2 regions of the Chromobacterium sp. CCUG 30098 genome follow, and region 2 is predicted to be linked to the other one. Evidence: riboswitches for the same ligand, from Rfam matches in the RefSeq annotation. Region 2 holds a riboswitch; the other holds the start of a gene.

Region 1 (7,278 bases), on a different contig from region 2:
ACATCATCAGCTACAGCTACGACCAGGCGTCCGCCAAGGCGAGGCTGCTGGTACGCAACGGCTCGGCCTTCCTGTTCCGTCTGCCCGAGTTCATCCGCGAACAACAAATCGACATCGACGAAATCATCGTGCGCAAAAAAACGCTGGACGATTTATTCCTGTCACTGGCCGGCCGAGGTTTCCATGAATAACGCCTTGCTCAATCTGATCGTCACTCAATTCCGCCAATACCTGCGCGAACCGCAAATCCTGTTCTGGTCCTTCGGCTTCCCGCTGCTGCTGGTGTGGCTGCTGGGCGTGTCCTTCTCCGGCGGCGAAATCAAGGAGCGCACCATAGGCGTGGTGCTGCCGCCCAGCTTGCAGGAGCAGGCCGCGGTCAAGGCCTGGATCAGCAAGGTGGAGGCCCGCAACCAGCCGCTGTCCAGCGTCATCAACGCGGACGAGATCAAGCGCGACCACCTGATACGGATGAAATACCGCTTCCAGTACTACCCGGACCGCGAATCGGTGTTGCGCGGCCTCAAGCGCGGCGACGTGCAGGTGTTCATGGAGCCCAGCGCCGACAGCGGCAAGCGCATCTACTATCTGGACCCGCAGAACAACGAGGCGCTGCTGACCTACTTCTTCCTCGGCGACGACCCGGACGCGCTGAGCCAGGCGGTGGACAAGAATATGTCGGTGCTGGACAGCCCCGGCCTGCGCTACATCGACTTCCTGGTGCCCGGCCTGGTGGCGATGGCGGTGATGGAAACCTGCCTGATCGCCGTCGGCTGGTCGCTGATCGAAAAACGCGCCACCCGCGTTACCCGGCAGATGCGCATCACCCCGATGCGCAAGACTGATTTCCTGCTGGCCCACGTGCTGGCCTGCCTGGTGTTCAGCCTGCTGGAAACCCTGGTGCTGTATTTGTTCGCCAGCAGTTATTTCGACGTGCACGCCCAGGGCGGGGCGCTGCCCTTCATCGTGCTGCTGCTGGCCGGCAACGTCTGCTTCGCCGGCATCGCCATCCTGGCCGCCTCGCGCGCCACCAAGGCGCAGACCGCCAACGGCCTGCTGGAAATGACCATCCTGTTCCTGGTGATCTTTTCCGGCATCTTTTTCAGCTACAAGCACTTTCCGGAGTGGATGGTGGCGGTGATCGAGGTGTTGCCGCTGACCATCCTGGCGGACGGCATGCGCATGATCTTCGTCGAGGGGGCTGGAGTGCTGGAAATCGCGCGTTCGGCGGTGGTGCTCACGCTGATCGGCATTGCCGGCTTCGTCAGCGGCGCGCGGGTGTTTCGCTGGTATTAGGGGCATGAGGCATCCGCTGCGCGGATGATGGTTTTGATTGCCGGGGCTGCGCTGACCGAGCGAGGCAAGCGTAGCGTCGCGAGGGAATAAGGCAGGAAGGGGAACAACTTGGCCCACTGAGCGAATCAAGGATTCGCTCAGTGATGGCGCGCTAACGTCGCGCTGCTCGAACAGGCAGCCGCTTAAAACGTGCGAAGCGAAGTTTCTGCGTAGCTAAAACCTCGGGCCTGCCACCCGGCGGCAGACTTGAAGGGACTTTGGGCGCGTTGGATACGTGCTTCCTTTCTTGCTGGCCAGTTCCGTCGTTTCAAGAGTGTGAAGAACCGGGCATCGCTGTTGAGCATACTGGCCGACAGCTTATTGTTAAGTTGTCAAAAAGGAGGAAGGGTAGTGAAACGCTTGATCCTCGCCCTATTGGGCATCGCCATGCTGTCCTTGCTGACGGCCTGCGAACTGGACGAAGACGGCAAGCCGCGCGGCAGCCAGGTGCTGTGGGACCGCAGCGGCGTGCCGCACATCTACGCCGCGCGCGCCGACAGCCTGGCCTACGCCTTTGGCCGTGCCCAGATGCAGGCGCATCCGGAGCTGCTGCTGCGGCTGTACGCCCAGGGCCGCGGCCGCGGCGCGGAATACTACGGCGCGGTGTTCGAGGCCGGCGAGCCCTTCCCCAGCAATATGGCGGAAGTGGACCGCATGGTGCGTACCATGGGTTTCCCCGAGCGTTCCAAACAATGGCTGCAACAGCAAAGCCCGCGCATGCGCGCCTACCTGGACGCCTTCGTCGCCGGCGTCAACGACCAGGCCGCCGCCAGCGGCGGTCTGAGCCCGGCGGCGCGCGCGGTGCTGCCGGTGCGCAGCGAGGACGTGCTGGCCCACACCCTGCGCATCTTCTTCGGCTATCTGAGCGGCTCCACCGCCACTGGCGCGGCCAATTGCTCGCTGATCTACCCGGACGCGGTGGCCACCCCCATCAATCTGATCGGCGGCTCCAACGGCTGGGCGCTGGGGCCGGCCAAGAGCCGTTCCGGCAACGCCATGCTGCTGGCCAACCCGCATTTGCTGTGGGGCGGCAGCCACACCTGGTTCGAAGCCCAATTCAAGAGCCCGGAATACGATATCTACGGCGCCACCCTGGTGGGCCTGCCGGTGATGCGCATCGGCTTCAACCAGCGGCTGGGCTGGGTGCACACCGTCAACACCCAGGACGGCTGTGACCTGTACCAACTCAAGCTCAGCGGCCGGCAATACCTGCTGGACGGCGTGGCGCGCGACTTTGAGACCAAGCGCGAAACCCTGTATATCCGTCAGCCGGACGGCAGCCTGCAAGCCGAGCAGCTGACGCTGCGCCGCGCCGAGCAGGGCCCGGTGTTCGACAAGGACGGCCAGAGCTACGCGCTGCGCATCGTCGGCGTCGACCAGCTGCAGACCCCCGGCGTGCTGGAGCAATGGTGGGACATGGCGCAAGCGCCCGACTTCAAGGCCTTCCGCAGCGTCGTGGCGCGGCTGCGCAATCCCTACCACAACATCATCTACGCCGACGCCCAACGCAATATCTGGGCGGCTTTCGGCGGTCTGACCCCGCGCCGCGCCGGCGGCGACGCCGCCTTCTGGGCGCAGCCGGTGGACGGCAGCCGCAGCGATCTGATCTGGCGTCAGGCGCTGCGCCTGGACGAATTGCCGCAGGTGGCCAATCCGTCCAGCGGCTGGGTGCAGAACTCCAATAGCGTGCCCTGGTATATGAGCAAGCCGGCGCTGGACCCGGCCGCCTACGCCGGCTATCTGTCGCCGCGGGCGTCGCCGCTGCTGCGCGAACAGCGCGGCATCGAGCTGATCGAACAGACGCCGGCCTTCACCCTGGACACGCTGCTCAGCGCCAAGCACGACACCCGGCTGCTGCTGGCGGACCGGGTGCTGGACGATTTGATCGGCTATGCGCGCGCCTCCGGCGACGCCGGCCTGATCGCCGCGGCGCAAGTGCTGGCCCAATGGGACCGGCGCAGCGACGCCGCCAGCAAGGGCGCGGTGCTGTTCGCCGCCTGGGTGGCGGCCTCCGGCGGCGAAGAGGCCTTGCGCTACCGCCGGGAAGCGGATCCGGCGCAGCCCTACGACACGCCCGCCGGCCTGCGCGACGCCGGCTTCGCGCTCAGCAAGCTGGGCGCGGCGGCCCAGGGGCTGCAACAGGCCGGCGTGCCGCTGGACATCGCCTTCGGCGAAGTCTACCGGCTGCGGCGCGGCCCCGCCGGCGGCGCGGCGCGGCTGGACCAGCCGGCCAGCGGCGGCGCCGAGGGTTTGGGCGCCTTCCGCACCTTCAGCTATATCGGCGACAGCGACGGCCGTCAGCGCGCCATCTTCGGCGACACCTTCACCGCCCTGGTGGAGTTCGGTCGGCCGCTGCGCGCCAAGGTGATCAACACCTACGGCAACAGCAGCCAGCCGCAATCGCCTTACTACGGCGACCAGATGGAGCTGGCGGCGCGGAACGCCATGCGCGACGCCTTGCTCAATCGCGAGCAGGTGGAGGCGGCGCTGTCCAAGCGTGAGTGGTTCCGCCGCTAGCGCCGAGGCGGCCGCGGCGGCGACGTCGCGGCCCTTCGCCGCCATCCGCAGTGGGCGTCGCATGACGGGCGCCTAGGTTTGCGCCATTGCGCCCAGGCTGGCACAATGGCGCCGTTGTCATTGGGGAGTAGCCATCTTCGGCCCCGCCGAAGAGGCCGCGTCAACAAACTTGAGGAGCTTTCCTCATGGCGCGGTCAGCGGCCGGCATTGCCGGCGCCGCCAAGCGAGACCTTTGGCCACGATGCGTTTGCCGCCGGGCAAGCCGCGTCGTTGCGCCATTGTCCATCCGCTTGCCCGGCCCAAGACTATCTATGCTGTTGACCCTGTCGTTTCTGCTCGGCCTCGCCGTCCTGATCTATCTTTCCTGTCAATACTTCGTCAACGCCATCGAATGGTGCGGACGCCATCTGAACCTGGGCGCCAGCGCCGTCGGCACCGTGCTCGCCGCTTTCGGCACCGCCTTGCCGGAAAGCGCCGTCACCTTGACCGCGATGGCCTTCGGCGGCACGCCGCAACATAAGGACATCGGCGTCGGCGCCGCCCTGGGCGGGCCGCTGGTGCTGGCCACGCTGGCGTACGCGGTGGTGGGCTTCGCGCTGTGGCGCAACCGCAGCCGGCTGGGGCGCGGCGACTACCTGCTGCGCGTCGATCACCGCCGGCTGGCCGGCGACCAACTGGCGTTTTTGCTGATTTTCGCGTTCAAGGTGGCGCTGGGCCTGCTGGCCTTCGCCATCAAGCCCTGGCTGGGCGTGCTGTTCCTGGCCGCTTACGCCGCCTATGTCTGGCGCGAGATCCGCAGCGCGGACACCGCGCCGGAAGAGGAAGAACTGGACGCCTTGAAACTGCGCGCCGGCGGCGGCCTGGGCTGGGCGGCGACGCAGGCCCTGCTGGCCTTGGCGGTGATCGCGGCGGCGGCGCACGGTTTCGTCGCGCAGCTGGAAGCGCTGGCCGGACATTGGGGCATGGCGCCGCATCTGGTGGCCTTGCTGCTGAGCCCGGTGGCCACGGAATTGCCGGAAATCATGAACGCGCTGATCTGGCTGCGCCAGGGCAAGGAGCGCCTGGCATTGGCCAATATCTCCGGCGCGATGATGATACAGGCGACGATTCCCAGCGCCTTCGGCCTGTTCTTCACCCCGTGGATGTTCGACGGCGTCCTGCTGTGGTCCGGCCTGGCCACGATGGCGGCGATCGTCGGCTTGTGGCTGTTGTTCCGCCGCGGCAGCGTGGACGGCCGCTGGCTCTTGGGCGCGGGCGCGGTGTACCTACTGTTTGCCGGCTGTCTGGTGTGAGGCAAGAGCCCGTTCAATGCCGCATCGCCGATGCGCAGCAGATCGTAAACAGGCTCTCAGAGCCTGTTCAGAGTCTCGCGAGCAAGGGCGAGACAAGGCGAAAACGAGCGAAAAAGCGGAATGTACAAATGGTACATGAGCATTTTGAGCTTGTTTTCAACGCCGTATCGCTGAAGCGCAGCAGACTATGAACGGGTTCTCAGAGCCAGGCCGCCACGCCGCCATGATGCGAACACGTGCCGCGCCGATGCTGGCTGAAGCTGTAGCTGCCGTCGCGGCAGCGCGCGCTGGCGCCGGCCGGCGCTTTGCCGGAGCGGGTATGGGCCGGGCTGTGGACCTCCACGCCGTCGGAGTTGGTGTAGCTGCCGTGTTCCAGCAACTGCTCTTGCGCCGGCGCGCTGGCGTGCCGATGCGTGTGCGGCGTTTTGGCTTCAAGCGGCGCGGCCAGCAGGGCCAGGCTGAGGCCGAGCAGGCCGGCGATGCGCCGCAAAGCGGGGATACGGAACTGTGCAGGCTTTTTCATGTCATTCGATTGTTTAATGTGTCATTAAAAGTGCTTGAACTTGTTCGTGATGTTTTGACGCATCTATTTTCGGGGTTCAGGCGCAAAAGAATATGTATCGCACTTTAGTTCATTGTCATTGCGGCGGATAGCGGCAATGCGCATCGGGGGAACTAAACCGCGATGGCCGGCCGTTGCGACGGGCCGCGCCGTCATACCGAATCTGGGGATTGATCTATGGATGATTTTGCGCAGCGGCGCGTCTTGCTGGCGGCCTTGGCCGCCACGCCGTTGATCTGGGGTTGCGCGCGCCCGCCGTTGCGGGTGCCGGGCGAAGCCCCGGCCGCGCGTCAATTGGCGGAGCTGGAACGCAATGCCGGCGGCCGCATCGGCGTGTTCGCGCAAGAAGTGGACAGCGGGCGGACGCTGGCTTACCGGGCGGATGAGCGCTTCCCGATGTGCAGCACGTTCACGCTGCTGCTGGTGGGCGCCTTATTGCAACGCAGCGCGACGCAGCCGGATCTGCTCTACCGCCATGTCGGCTACCGGCGCGAGCAATTGATCGACTATTCGCCCATCGCCGAACAATACGTGGAGCAGGGCATGTCGGTGAAAGACTTGTGCGACGCGGCGATGCGCTTCGGCGACAACACCGCCGCCAATCTGCTGCTGGAGCAGTTGGGCGGGCCGCAGGAGGTGACCCGCTTCGCCCGTTCGTTGGGCGACGGCCTGAGCCGGCTTGACCGCGTCGAGCCGGAACTGAACCGCGCCGAGCCGGACGATCCGCGCGACACCACCACGCCGGCGGCGATGACGGCCAATCTGCGCGCGCTGCTGTTTTCCCCGCTATTGCCGGAGCGGCAGCGCGGTTTGCTGAACGACTGGCTGCTGGGCAACACCACCGGCAATCTGCGCATCCGCGCCGGCTTGCCGGCGGAGTGGCGGGTGGGGGACAAGACCGGCAGCGGCGGCCACGGCGCGGCCAACAACGTGGCCGTGGCCTGGCGGCCGGGCAAGTCGCCGTTGTTGCTGTCGGTCTATTACTGGGGCTCGACGGCGATGATGGACGAGCGCAATGCGGTGATCGCCGCGGTGGCGAGGGTGGCGGCCGCCGAGTTCGCTTGAAACGCCGCGCGGGGCGGGCAGGTCCTGCCGGAATGAACGACGCCGCGGCCATGGCCGCGGCGTTGTCGCGCGCGGCTCCCTTGAGCGCTGGGCGTCCGCGCGGAACCTTGAATCGCGTTTAAGGCAGCCGCGCCGGCGCCACCACGATGCCGGCGCGCAGTCCGGGCTTGACCGTGGGATTGGGGAACAGGATGCGCTCATCGCCGCCGACGGCCACATAGCGGTGTTCGCCGTCCTCGGCGATCAGGAAGCCGTCCGGCAACGCGGTGAAGTTTTCCACGTCGTCGGCCAGGTGCAGGCGGAAGGCTTCGCTGTGTTTGACGATGTCGTACTTGGCCTGGAACAGCGGCAGGTCGCCGTCGCGGTAGCCGGGCAGTTCTTGCTCCGGCTCCGCCAGCAGCCGGCGCAGCGCTTGGTCGATGCCGGCGAAGCGGGATAGATCGTTTTGGCCGAAGGGCCGCGCCTTGCCCAGCTCCAGCGTGAAAGCGTCCACCTGGCAGTGGCGGCTGG
Region 2 (7,278 bases):
TACGCCTCGTCAGCGTAAATACCTTCTTCCCAGGCTTGAAATTGAACCACGGCCAAGCCTTCATATTGATCCGGCGCCACTTGGCAAACCGCAGCCACCATGCCAATCGACTGCCCCGCCACGGACGGGCTATAGAGTTTGGCGCCGATGGCGAGCGGCTGTTTAAATGCCACTTTGAACATGCGGCGCTTCATTTTCCCCAAATACTGCGATCTGGCGACGATTTCCTGCCCCGGGTAACAGCCTTTCTTAAAGCTTACCCCGCCAATCAATTCCATATTCGCCATTTGCGGCACAAACTGCTCCTGAGTCGCCAGACTGACCCAAGGGATGCCCGCGTCAATATCCCGCCAGTCCCAAACGCCGGAGGACACCAGGCTCGCCGCCTCCGTCAGCCTTGCGCCAAGCTGCTCTGCGCCGGCCTCATCCACCGCCAGCACCCAGCCCGCCCCGGGCAGGCCTATCAACAGGCCCAATTCAACTCGAATCATTTCACGCGGCCCAACGCTTGCCGCCAATGCCGGCTCAATGGCCAGCGTATTCAGCGCCGTCGCGCCTGCAAGGCCAATCAAGGTCAGATTATCCGCAATGGATACCTTCACCTTGGAGCGCAAGACAAACATGCTCAGGCGCTTGGCCACGTATTCGGCCAGATCCGCCGACACCGCCAGGCAATAAACGCCGTCGCTCCGCCAAACCAGGAAGCTGGCCAGCATTCGTCCTTTGGCTGAAGAGTAACTGCTGTACTGGGCATGGCTTTCGTCCGACAACTCCCGCACATCGCTGGAAAGCTGCCCTTGCAAAAAGGCCTCCGCGTCCTCTCCCGCCACCTGGATGATTTTATGCTTATCCAGAACCGATATTGCGGCGCCTGCGCGCAAAGACTCCAACTGCCGCAAATGAACATTCATTTCCGCCGCATCTTTATTTGCCCGCTCCGCGCGCGCATCCAGCCTGAGCTTACCGTCCAGATTCATTTAACCCACCTCAAAAACGCGGCTATTCCCGCATTGTCAACAAACGAAATTTTAACGCGCCGCCGCCTCCCTTCGCCAGCGGTGAATTGCGGGCGTCAACGCCACGTCCAAGCCGCCCGACAGACGCAAGCGATTTTCAGCCGCGCAAGTGTTGACAGCCCGACAGGCTGAAGCTATAGTTCGCCCTCACTCAAATCCCTGATAGCTCAGTTGGTAGAGCGACGGACTGTTAATCCGCAGGTCGCAGGTTCGAGCCCTGCTCGGGGAGCCACTCCGGCTCAGTTTGAGAATTGCTTGTTTTCCATTCCCTGATAGCTCAGTTGGTAGAGCGACGGACTGTTAATCCGCAGGTCGCAGGTTCGAGCCCTGCTCGGGGAGCCAAAACAAGCCCGCATCACCGCATTATGATCCCTGATAGCTCAGTTGGTAGAGCGACGGACTGTTAATCCGCAGGTCGCAGGTTCGAGCCCTGCTCGGGGAGCCAAAATTTCAAAAGCCACAATCTCCGGATTGTGGCTTTTTCCATTTTCGCTTCCGTTTTACAATCGGCCCACCCTCCCCATTGGAATAATAATGATTTCCAGACCGATTGCCTTCGCCGGGGGCGCCATCCTGCTCTGGGCCTCTCTGGCCGCGCTTGGCGCTCAAACACGCTCGCTTCCCCCTTTCTTCGTCGTTGGCGTCTGTCTGCTGATCGGCAGCCTGCTCAGCCTGCGCCATTACCGCGACTGGAAAGTCCCGGCGCCCACCCTGCTGGTGGGGATCTACGGCTTGTTCGGCTATCACTTCCTGCTGTTCTTCGCGTTTCGGCACGCGCCGGCGATGGAAGCCAATCTGCTGAATTACCTGTGGCCGCTGCTGATCGTCATGCTCTCCCCCATCCTGGTGCCGGGCACCGTGCTGCATGGCCGCCACATCCTGGCCGGCGCGCTGGGCTTCAGCGGCGCGGCGCTGATTGTCAGCGGGGGCAAGCTCGCCTTGTCCAGCAGCCATCTCGCCGGCTATCTGCTCGCCATCGCCGCCGCCGTGGTGTGGTCCACCTTCAGCCTGCTGACCCGCAGACTACCCAGCTTTCCCAATAGCGCGGTGGGCGGCTTCTGCCTGCTGTCCGGCCTGCTCTCCTTGCTGTGTCACGCCCTGTTCGAACCCAGCGTCGCCCCCAGCGCCGGCCAATGGCTGGCCCTGATCCTGCTCGGCATCGGGCCGATGGGCGGCGCCTTCTTTCTATGGGACCGCGCGCTGAAGGAAGGCGACCCCAGGCAGATCGGCTCCCTGTCCTACGCCACGCCGCTGCTGTCCACCTTGCTGCTGATAGGCAGCGGCCAGGGTCAATTGAACGCCGTCGCTCTGACCGCCATCGTGCTCATTCTTGGCGGCGCCTTGCTTGGCAGCCTGCCCGTCCGCTCACGCTCAGCCGCCTGATAGAAAGACCCGCGGTGGAGCGACGGCGACCGAATGTCCTATAATGCTTAACGCTATTTAAACAGAGGCCAACCATGTCCATTATTAAAGAATTCAAAGAATTTGCCATGAAAGGCAATGTCATCGATCTGGCGGTCGGCGTCGTCATCGGCGGCGCGTTCGGCGCCATCGTCAAATCGCTGGTCGACGATGTGATCATGCCCCCAATCGGCCTGTTGATCGGCAACGTCGATTTCTCCAATATGTTCTTCGTGCTAAAAGAAGGCAGCAAACAGCTTGGACCTTATGTGTCCGTGGCCGCGGCCAAACAGGCCGGCGCCGTCACGCTGAATATCGGCCTGTTCATCAATGCCATGGTCAGCTTCACCATCGTGGCTTTCGCCATCTTCATGCTGGTCAAGGCCATCAATCGGCTGAAGCGCGAAGAACCGGCCGCCGCGCCGGCCCCCGCCACCAAGGAATGCCCGTTCTGCGTGTCCAGCATTCCGGAAAAAGCTTCTCGATGCCCGCAGTGCACGTCTCAACTCTAAGAGCGGAGATTGCCCCGCTACGCCAACTGATTTAGAATCGGCTGGTTCTGGGGGAGTAGCCTCGGCGCGGTTTTCAGCGCCGGCATGCGTCAACAGGCTTGGCCATCACGGCCATGGCGCATGCGACGAAAACTTCCGTTTGGCAAGACCCATGACATGTCTGCGCAACGCGGGGCTGCGGCGCGGGCTTGTCATGGCGTATGCGCAGCCCCCGGAGTTTTCATGGAAGCCTTCCTTATTTCCACCGGCATCGTCGCTTTGGCTGAAATCGGCGACAAAACCCAATTGCTCGCCCTGATGCTGGCCGGCCGCTACCGCAAACCCATGCCCATCGTTCTGGGCATCTTCGTCGCCACCTTGCTCAATCATTTCGCCGCCGCCGCGGTGGGTCACTGGCTGATGAGCAAGATAGGACCGGACTTCATGCGTTGGGGCTTGGGTCTTTCCTTTCTCGCCATGGCGGGCTGGATGCTGATTCCGGACAAGCTGGATGAAGACAGCCGGCTCATGGAGCGCTTCGGCGTGTTCGGCACCACCTGTATCGCTTTCTTTATCGCGGAAATGGGCGACAAGACGCAGCTGGCCACCGTCGCGCTGTCCGCGCGCTTTCCCGAGGCCTTGCTGTTGGTGGTGGCCGGCACGACGCTGGGCATGATGCTGGCCAATGTGCCCGCGGTGCTCTTGGGCGAGGTGGCCGCGAAGAAGCTGCCGCAAAAGCTGGTGCACACCGTTGCCGCGCTCTTGTTCGCCGGCCTGGGCATTATCACCCTGCTAAGCCCGTTGCAGATCTGAGGCAACGCTCAAAACAAAACGGAGGCCGCGGCCTCCGTTTTGCTTTCCTACCGACCTGCAGCGCTTCAAGTCCGAGCGGCTCCGCGCCCAAGCGCCTCCAACAGCTGCTCCGGGTTGAAGCCCAGGCGGAAGCCGCCCCAATGCTTGCCGGACAACATGATGGGCAGCACCACTTCCGACAGCACCTCCCCGGTGTCGCGGGTATACGTCTGCAGCAGGAAGGATTGCGTGCTGCGCGCGGCCCGCAAACCGGCGGCATCGGCGAACTTGCGCTTGTCGCGGCTGTTGATCAGGTCCTTGGCCGCATCTCCGCTCAAGGGCTGGCTATACCAGCTATTGTGAGTCGGCGCGTAGCCGTTGGTGTCCACCGCCAGGCAGAACACGCCGCCGGGCACGGACTTGGCGGCGCGGTCGTACACCGGCTGCATCAGTTTTTCCAGCTTGGCGTCGTACTGAGTGCGGAACTTGGCCGGCTTGGCGCCGGCGATGGGCTGGTAGTTCTGATCGAACAGCGCCACGCCCGCGGCCAGTTGCGCGGCCATCATGGTTTGCAATTCATCCCGCGCCTCGCGGGCCGTTTGCATGATCTGGTCGAACTCGCCCTCGCCCAGAATGAAGCGCGCCACCAGTTGCTGCACCTGCTCCGCCGCGCCGGACAATTTGGTGGCCGAGTCTTCGGTATGGTTCAGACGGTCCGTCACCTGATGGCCCAGTTCGTGGATTTCCGCCACATGCAGATTGACCTGGCCATTGGAGGCGACGAACTCCGACATGGTGGCGGCGATCTGGCTGAGACTGCTCGCCGTGGTTTCGAAGTCTCCCATCATCTTGCTGAAATGGTCGGACGCCTTGGAGACGATCTCCCGCGCCGACTTGGTGTCCTCGGTGATCTGCGCGGTTTCCACCTGGGTCTCCGACACCAGCCCCAACATGCCGTCGATATTATGCGAAATCTCGTCGGTGGCCTTTTTGACCCGCTCGGCCAGTTTGCGCACCTCATCGGCCACCACGGCGAAACCGCGTCCGCTCTCGCCGGCCCGCGCCGCCTCTATCGCGGCGTTTAAGGCCAGCAGATTGGTCTGGTCCGACACGTCCTTGATCAGATCGACAATGGTCTTGATGCTGGAGGAGCGCTGACTCAGATCATCCACCGTGTGATTGAAATGCCCCACTTTCTGGTTGATGCCGTAGATGCTCTCCGCCACGGATTTGAGTTCGGCGTAGGATTCCCGCGCCACATCCAGATTGGCCAGCGTGGTGGACGAGATCGCCTGGGTTTGCTCAGTGACCTGGCCCACGCCCTCGGTGCTCTGATCGCTGGCGGCCCGGACCTGCGTCGCCAGCTGATCCTGCTTGCGCGCGCCCTCCAGCGATTCGACCACGTTCTTGCGGGTGCGCGCCGAATCCATCGCGATCCGCACCGTCATCAGCCGCACATTGCTGATGATCTCGCGCATTTTCAGCAGGAAACGGTTATACGACAGCGACAATTCGCGGATTTCGTCATGGGTGATGGTGGGAATGTCTCTGGACAGATCCCCCTCGCCGGCGCCGATTTCATTGAAAATCCGGATAATCATTTTCAGCGGTCTGACGATGAGAAAGCGCAGATACCAGACCATGAAGGCGATGAAAGCGACGCTGACCACCCACAGCGCCATCGTCCAAAACAGCGCGCCGTCGATGCTGGACTCGATGCCGGCCAACACCTGGGGCGAAGCGACCTGCCCTTTCAGCGAACTCCGTATGTTTTCCAGCACATAATAAACATAAGCCACCATGCCCAGCTGAAACACGCTGATGAAAAAGAAACTGCACAATTTCTTGGTCAACGTATCCCAGAAAGTCTTTTCCACCAGGGTATACACGCGCCAGAACCACTGCATGACTTCTCCTCTTGCTCCGCAATCCCGTTCAGCGGCTGGTGCCGGCCCCGCGCCCTCCGGCGCTTCGGGCCCGCCCGTCGCTGTTATCTAGAATTATTGTTGTTTATTGACTTCAGTCAGCCATGCTAAGCGATAGCGGCCTTGTTTTTGGAATAGTTGGCTGACTATTGATTATCATCAAATAGGCCATGTCAATGTATTACAAATCCCCGTTTCCGTGTTGCCTTCTCCACACCATCCAGCACTCCCGACCGCCAAACACCGGCACGCCCTCCGCCTGCGGCGCGCAACTCTCCAACACGAAAGCCGGCTCCAGCAAAGCGCTCAAGGCCGACATGCCCAAGCCGAACGGCGGGCCGCGCGGCGTGTCCGCGATAAAGAACACTCCAAGCAGCGCGCCGCCGGGGCGCAACAAGCGCGCCATCTTTTCCGCATAGCGGACATGCAGGCGGGGCGGCAACGCGCAGAGAAAGGCCCGCTCGAACACCATGTCGAAAGACGGCGTTTCCTCGACGGCGAAAAAGTCCGCCTGCCGGATATGGGCGGCCGCCTGCGGCCACTGCGCGCGAGCGATCTCCACCGCCTGCGTGCTGAAATCGACGGCCAGCACCTGATGGCCGCAGTCCAGCAACAGGGGCAAGTCTCCGGCGCTGCCGCAGCCGGGCAGCAAGATTCGACTGGCAGGCTGAGCTTGGAAAAACGCCAGGGCCTCCGGACTCAGCCACGCGCCCTCCCAAGGCGTCACGCCGTCGCGATAACGCACATCCCAAAACTCGGTCAAAGAACTGTCCTGCGCCATCGCCTTCCCCTCGTTCTATTCAACGCCCGCCTGCTCGCGCAAAAAGGCGGCCACCTGCGCCGGACTCCAGCCGGCGCAATCGCGCTGACACGCCGGCTCTCCCACCCGCAGCCAACGCAGGCAGTTCCCCTCCATGCGGAACCACAAGGGCAGGCAGGGCACGCTCATCCACTCGCCCCCATCCTCGCCCTGATGAAGCTCCGGCAGGCAGGAGAACACCGCGGCGATCTTCAATCCGCGCTGACGCAGCGGCAGCTGCAACCACACCCGCTCCCGCTCCTCCGCGTCCATGAAGCACCACTGCGAGATCTCGTCGAAGCTGCGCGCGCAGCCGCGGCAGATATCGTCGCCCACCGCGGTGGAACACACGGCGATGCAAGGCGAATCAGGGCGCTCCGTCGTCATGCCCCGGCCCTTGAAACAATAATGTCATATTTCTTGACGCGCCAAACTAAAGTGTCAGATAAATGAATAGTCATAAAAATAAAATATCCGCTGTCATGACCCGCAATGAAACCTTGATTTTCCGCACCTTACGCCTGCTGCAGACCATGCACATCCAGTATCTAGACGAACACAAACTGTTTCAGGCGCTCTCGCGCGAATCCGGCGGCGAATACAGCGCGGCCGACGTTCACGAGCACCTAGTCTACATGCAGCAAAACGGCTTGCTCAAACCCGTCCGCACCGCGGACAACCATACCGCCTACGCGTTGGATTGGGGCGGCTACGATTATCTGGACCCCACCTGAAAAATAAAAAGGCAGCGCGAAGGCTGCCCAGGGTCCGCGGCGCGACGACGCCCGCTTATAAATAATCCCGCATCCGGAAATAAGCCATGCCCAGCACCAAGGCCGGCGTGCGCAGCCATT

Evidence for each region. A riboswitch is a leader RNA that binds a small molecule or an ion and turns the genes downstream of it on or off. The one in region 2 is predicted to bind manganese.
Region 1: linked by a shared signal. The riboswitch ahead of QUG03_RS06650 (sodium:calcium antiporter) and the one ahead of QUG03_RS10295 (TMEM165/GDT1 family protein) in region 2 are both predicted to bind manganese.

What each region holds. Positions count from the first base shown of each region.
Region 1 covers NZ_JAUCGS010000002.1:214,922-222,199, forward strand. Annotated here, with positions in the region: gene QUG03_RS06635 (ABC transporter ATP-binding protein) at 1-191, shown strand, start outside; gene QUG03_RS06640 (ABC transporter permease) at 184-1,293, shown strand; gene QUG03_RS06645 (penicillin acylase family protein) at 1,684-3,849, shown strand; yybP-ykoY riboswitch at 3,960-4,104, shown strand; gene QUG03_RS06650 (sodium:calcium antiporter) at 4,161-5,141, shown strand; gene QUG03_RS06655 (DUF3761 domain-containing protein) at 5,341-5,664, opposite strand; gene blaCHA (CHA family extended-spectrum class A beta-lactamase) at 5,881-6,768, shown strand; gene astE (succinylglutamate desuccinylase) at 6,887-7,278, opposite strand, start outside.
Region 2 covers NZ_JAUCGS010000003.1:438,152-445,429, reverse strand. Annotated here, with positions in the region: gene ygfZ (CAF17-like 4Fe-4S cluster assembly/insertion protein YgfZ) at 1-977, opposite strand, end outside; tRNA gene QUG03_RS10320 (tRNA-Asn) at 1,173-1,248, shown strand; tRNA gene QUG03_RS10315 (tRNA-Asn) at 1,283-1,358, shown strand; tRNA gene QUG03_RS10310 (tRNA-Asn) at 1,386-1,461, shown strand; gene QUG03_RS10305 (DMT family transporter) at 1,551-2,399, shown strand; gene mscL (large conductance mechanosensitive channel protein MscL) at 2,474-2,929, shown strand; yybP-ykoY riboswitch at 2,968-3,151, shown strand; gene QUG03_RS10295 (TMEM165/GDT1 family protein) at 3,152-3,721, shown strand; gene QUG03_RS10290 (methyl-accepting chemotaxis protein) at 3,787-5,607, opposite strand; gene QUG03_RS10285 (methyltransferase domain-containing protein) at 5,807-6,388, opposite strand; gene QUG03_RS10280 (DUF1289 domain-containing protein) at 6,422-6,811, opposite strand; gene QUG03_RS10275 (hypothetical protein) at 6,907-7,158, shown strand; gene QUG03_RS10270 (NAD(P)/FAD-dependent oxidoreductase) at 7,214-7,278, opposite strand, start outside.